Linked DNA regions of Rubripirellula amarantea. The protein of the gene in region 1 binds, or shares a complex with, the protein of each later gene. Links are inferred from orthologs where the notes say so. Each region holds a gene or a part of one and is shown on either strand. Other genes may lie near its edges.

Region 1 (2,884 bases):
CGCTTTGCCAAGGATGCTCAAAGGCGACCAAGCAAAAACACGTTACCCCGAACGAGAACACATCGACTCGCTTATCCGTGGGACGACGACGGACAATCTCGGGCGACATGTACAAGGGTGTTCCGGTGCGGTTTCCAGAAACCATAAACGGCGCCGTCGCAGGCACGGTAAGGCCAAAATCAATTAGCTTGGTGAGGGTATTGTCTGGGGTACAAATGAAATTGCGAGGACAAATGTCGCGGTGAATGAACCCTTGATCATGAACGTACTTGAGAGCCTCGGCCATGTCGCGGATCATCCGCAAACGCTTGCCGGTCACGTGGTGCTCTTGTTTTTGCACAACGATATTTTGCAAACTCGGGCCGCCGATATATTCCATCACGATCACGGGTTCGCCTTTAGGCGAAACACCAATCTCGTAAGTCTCGACCACCTTGGGATGCTTCATCAACATCGCAATTTGGCCTTCGGTCGGTTTGTTGAGACCCTTGAAGCGAGCTTCAAAGAGCTCGTATTTTTCGATGTCAAGAATTTTTACGCCAACCATGCGGTCGTTGTGCATTCGGTCTTTGGCGACGAAGAAGTTCGCCATCGTTCCCGTGAACGCCGTTCGCGTGCGATGGAAACGTCCCTCAACATCGATTCGCCCGGTGGTCTTCGCACCACCGGAAGATTTGAAAGCCGACTTGAGCGAATCAAATAGGGACATGGAAGGCTGGCGTCAGATATCAGAGGATAGATAACAGGAAACAGGAAACAACGCTTCAGAAGCGTTGCCCAACCGATCGACAGTGAGCTGCAAACAATGCGGCCATTGGTAACAGTGTCACTAGCAGCAACGTCACTGGTATTTGTGGTCACTGCTGAAAGGACACGAATAGCCAGATCTTCGCTGGCAGGTCACTAACCGCGTATCGCTAGCGATCGACCATCAACGCCCGAACTCACACGCTTCTAGTCTACTACAAAGCTGACAAAAACGCTCTGGCGGACCCCTAGATCCTTGTTCCTAGTCGCTGTTGCGACTTGCTACTTCCCGCAATAGTCGATTGTGCGGGCAATTTCGGTTTTGAGGTTTTTGCGCGGCACGATCCGGTCGATGTAGCCGTGCTCGAGCAGGAACTCGCTCGTTTGGAATCCTTCGGGCAATTCGATCCCGATCGTGGCCTTGATCGTTCGGGGGCCAGCAAACCCAATCAAAGCCTTCGGTTCAGCGAAAACCAAGTCGCCCAGCGAAGCAAAGCTAGCTGCCACGCCGCCCATCGTTGGATTGGTCAGAACGCTAATGAACAATCCTCCCGCCTCGTCATAACGAGCCAGAGCAGCGGAGACTTTTGCCATCTGCATGAGCGACAGAATGCCCTCGTGCATTCGAGCTCCGCCACCCGAGGCGCTGATGATGATCAGCGGCAAGTTCTGAGTGGTGGCGTGTTCAATTAACCTCGCCAAGCGTTCGCCCACCACACTGCCCATCGATCCCATGATGAACGCTGAGTCGGTAATCGCGATGGCAACGCGTCGAGCTCGGATCATGCCGGTGCCGGTCAGTGCAGCGTCGGTTAAACCGGTACGCTTTTGTTCGCCGATCAGCCGGTCAGCGTATTTGCGACGGTCCGAGAACTCCAGCGGGTCCGTCGGCCGCAAGTGCTCATTCATCGGCTCAAACGTGCCATCGTCGAGGACCTGGATGATCCGTTCTTTGGCCGAGACATAAAAATGATGCTCGCACTTCGGGCAAACATTTAGATTCTGCTCAACAGCTTTTTTGTAAACCGTCGACCCGCAACCGGGACAACGAACCCATTTTCCCTCGGGCACTCCGCGCTTCTTCGGAGCCACGACTTGAGTGTCGTCGCCTTGGCTGGCGGAACCTGAGTTAGCCGCAGCCGACGCGGCGTTTCGCGCAGCCACACTGCCCGAGACAGCCTCACCGCTGGGAGCAGAAGCGCCAGCGGGCGGCGTCAACGAAGCACGGTCGGACGAATCAGAATCGACGGTGGACATACAACGCTTGATGCAGGAAAAGGGAAGGTCCCAGAAATTGGATCCCAGATTCTGGGGTGACCGAGTTCTAGCCTAGCCAAATTGACCAGGAAAACCCGCCAAAATTATTTCTTGCGGTGACGGATTTTGGCTCGCATACGTCGTTTTTTCCGCCCAACTTTTCGCCGACCTTTTCCCGTTCGTTTAGTACCCACCTAGTGAATTCTCCATGATTTTTCGCCATTCGCGGGCATCCGCGAGGCATAAGGAAGCAAATCGCACGGCAAAAAGACGCCGCACGCCATGATTTTCAATCGGTAGCCTACCAGAATGCCGGTTTCGAGCAAGCTGGGAATGCATGCTTCGACACTCAGGTCGGCGAGATAAGAAATCAAACCGCTTCGATCAGTCAAAACATGACGGATCGGCTGAGCCTCGATTATCTGGTTCTCATGCTCAAACCTAGCCCAGAGAGCAAAACGCGGCCCTCGTCATCTTACCCCCAGGCTCAACGAGACTCACCGCGGCTCACCTTCAACCATTCAGAATCGCTGGCAATCAGCGAGATTCACTGGCAATCACTGAGCCCCCAACGACTCACTGAAGCCGTATCTACATTTCCACATCGCGGGTGTACACCGCCAACGCTGTTTCGAAGGTCTCGGCGCTGATCTTGAAATCTGGATGCGCGTCCGTGTGACGATTGCAATGGTCAACCAACACGCGGTACAAGAACCGAAACAAATGCCGAGGAACTCGCAACGATTGAAACGCCGACAGCATCCGTTCATAGCTCACATCGGAAGCGAACAAATCTCGCGGCTCCGGCGTGCTGTTCTCGCCCGCACACGCCAGCATTCGGGCCCTGGCCAAGTCATAGAGAGCTTCGCCGGTCCATTGA
Region 2 (2,876 bases), on another replicon or contig:
CCAACGTTCGATACTTAACCGGCTTTACGGGCGACAGCAGTTACTTGCTTTTGACACCTGACCACGCGGTGATTTTGAGCGACGGCCGCTATCAAGTTCAATTGGCAAATGAGTGCCCCGGCGTTCCGGTCGCGATTCGCCCACCCAGCCAAAAGATGAACGACTTAGTGCAGGAGATTATCGGCACAACGATGCCGGAACGACTGATCTTGGAAGCAGATCAGGTGACGTTTTCTCAATTTCATTCGCTCGAAAAAACGCTCAGCTCAACCTCGCTGGTCCCGCTCGATAACTTCGTCACGCCGCTTCGTGAGATCAAAGACGCGTACGAAATTTCGATCACTCGCCGAGCTGTCGAAATCGGCGAAGCCGCGTTTTTGGAAGTCATCCCGACGCTGACGCCGCAGACGACTGAACGTGAAATCGCTTGGAAGCTCGAAGCGGCCATGCGTACGCGGGGTGCCGAGGGAGTAAGCTTCGAGATCATCGCGGCGGCCGGCGAAACCGGTGCGCTGCCCCATTATCGTCCCGCTGATCGAGAAATCGGAGACGAGGCGACGCTTCTTATCGATTGGGGGGCGAAATTCTTGGGCTACGCCAGCGATCACACTCGCACCCTGCATCGCGAGCACGCTTCGGACCGTTTTCGTGACTGCTACCGGGCCGTCTTAGAGGCTCAACTTGCTGCGATTGACGCTCTACGGCCGGGAATCAAAGGCAGCGAGGTTGATTCGGTAGCTCGAAAAATCCTCGTAAAACATGGCCTCGGCGACGCTTTTTCGCATTCGCTGGGGCATGGAATCGGGCTTCATATCCATGAAGGCCCCCGATTAGCGGCAGTGGCCGAGGATGTGTTGGCTGAGGGGATGATCGTAACGGTTGAACCCGGCGTATACTTTCAAGCCGATTTCGGAATCCGTATCGAAGATGACGTTTTGATCACCCCCAATGGCTGCGAGGTTCTGGGCAAGCTGCCAAAGGGACTCGATGATTGTCGTTTGATGCTGTAAAACGGGCGTCGACGTGGGCAAACGGTCCTGCGAAAGTACCGGCCTCGGCTGGTCGCCAGTCCGGTTCTGCCGGTGATTGTTTTCCCTCATTTCTTTTACATCTGACGACGAGTCCAGCATGAGCAAGGGCGGTAAGCCAAAGGATGTGTTCGACGTTGAACGCATTCGCGAGATCATCGAGTTAATGGAACAGCACGATCTTTCGGAAGTCGACCTGCAACAGGGCGATGAGAAGATCAAGATTGGGCGCGGCCAAACCGCCCCAGTTTACGCCCCTGCTGCGGCTCCTGTTGCTGCAGCGGCACCCTCGCCAGCAGCACCGGCTGCACCGGCCGCGGATGCTCACGCGGGCACCATCACCATCAATGCGCCGATGGTTGGCACGTTCTATTCCAAAGCCAATCCAGAATCCCCCGCCTTTGTGAAGGTCGGTGATCACGTCGGTCCGGATACGGTGGTCTGCATCGTCGAGGCGATGAAGGTCTTCAACGAAATTCCTGCTGAATGCAGTGGCAAAATCGTAGAGATCTTGGTCAATGACCAGCAGGCCGTTGATTTCGGTAAGCCAATGTTCCGCGTTCAACCGGACAAATAATTCGTGTTTGAAAAAATCTTGATCGCCAACCGTGGCGAAATTGCGCTGCGCATCATCCGCGCCGCACGCGAAATGGGAATCAAATCGGTTGCGGTCTACAGCCAGGCCGACGCCGAGTCGATGCACGTCAAACTGGCCGATGAAGCTTACTGCGTCGGTTCGGCTCGTTCGGGTGATTCCTATCTTCGCATTGACCAAATCATCGCAGCCGCTGAAGTGTCGGGCGCTGATGCGGTTCATCCCGGCTATGGGTTCCTCGCCGAGAATTCCCACTTCAACGAAGTGTGCCGCGAGAGCGGCTTTGAATTTATCGGGCCAAGCCCACAGGCGATGGAAAAACTTGGTGACAAGAATACCGCCCGTAGCATGGCGATCGCTAACAATGTTCCCGTGGTTCCCGGCAGTGACGGATTGATTGAAAGCCCCGAGGCCGCGATCAAGACCGCCAAAGAAATCGGCTACCCCGTGCTGATCAAAGCAACCGCGGGCGGCGGTGGCAAAGGGATGCGCGTTGCCGAGGACGAAAAATCGCTTGCTGTTGCGATCAACCAAGCTCGCACCGAAGCCGAAGCCGCGTTCGGTAACGGTGGTGTTTACCTTGAACGATACATTGGACGCCCGCGTCACATTGAAGTTCAGGTGATCGCTGATAACCACGGCAACGTGTGCCATTTGATGGAACGTGACTGCAGCGTTCAACGGCGTCACCAAAAACTCATCGAAGAGGCGCCGAGCCCGAACCTTCCCGAAGAACGGCGTCGTGAAATTTGCGAAGCTGCCGTGCGAATGATTCGTGGTGCGGACTACTCCAACGCAGGCACCGTCGAGTTTATCGTTGACCAGAACGACGACTTTTACTTCATCGAGGTCAACGCGCGGATCCAGGTGGAACACCCCGTTTCGGAAATGATCACCGGCATCGACTTGATCAAGGAACAAATACGAGTCGCCGCAGGCGAGCCGTTGTCGTTCACTCAAGATCAAGTGAAGTGCGAAGGCCACGCAATCGAGTGTCGCATCAACGCTGAAAATCCTGACAAGAATTTTCAACCCAGTGCGGGCAAGATCACTCAAATGTTTGCCCCCGGTGGTTTGGGCGTTCGCTTTGACTCGCATGTCTACGGCGGATACACCGTGCCACCGTACTACGATTCAATGATTGGCAAGTTGATTGTTCATTGCCGAACGCGAGACGATGCGATCGCAACAATGCGACGAGCGCTCTTTGAACTGCAAGTCGAGGGAATCCACACGACGGCGTCGTTCCACGA

Evidence for each region. Proteins that work in one complex are often made in the same cells at the same time.
Region 2: the proteins of accD (region 1) and accB are in contact, whole or in part, in a solved structure (PDB 8UXZ), measured with the Escherichia coli proteins. The link is inferred for Rubripirellula amarantea from one-to-one orthologs.

Annotation. Positions count from the first base shown.
Region 1 is NZ_SJPI01000001.1:3,110,266-3,113,149, reverse strand. The notes cover bases 18-2,884. They hold accD (acetyl-CoA carboxylase, carboxyltransferase subunit beta), read right to left. Parts: upstream 2,005-2,884; coding sequence 1,030-2,004; downstream 18-1,029. Other genes in these bases: Pla22_RS11445 (hypothetical protein), read right to left, coding at 2,596-2,884; Pla22_RS11455 (serine/threonine protein kinase), read right to left, coding at 18-709. Also shown: more of Pla22_RS11455, read right to left, coding at 1-17.
Region 2 is NZ_SJPI01000004.1:188,105-190,980, forward strand. What follows is about bases 8-2,866. They hold accB (acetyl-CoA carboxylase biotin carboxyl carrier protein), read left to right. Parts: upstream 8-1,128; coding sequence 1,129-1,605; downstream 1,606-2,866. Other genes in these bases: Pla22_RS24615 (M24 family metallopeptidase), read left to right, coding at 8-1,010; accC (acetyl-CoA carboxylase biotin carboxylase subunit), read left to right, coding at 1,609-2,866. In the rest of the region: more of Pla22_RS24615, read left to right, coding at 1-7; more of accC, read left to right, coding at 2,867-2,876. UniProt on the Escherichia coli protein: This protein is a component of the acetyl coenzyme A carboxylase complex; first, biotin carboxylase catalyzes the carboxylation of the carrier protein and then the transcarboxylase transfers the carboxyl group to form malonyl-CoA.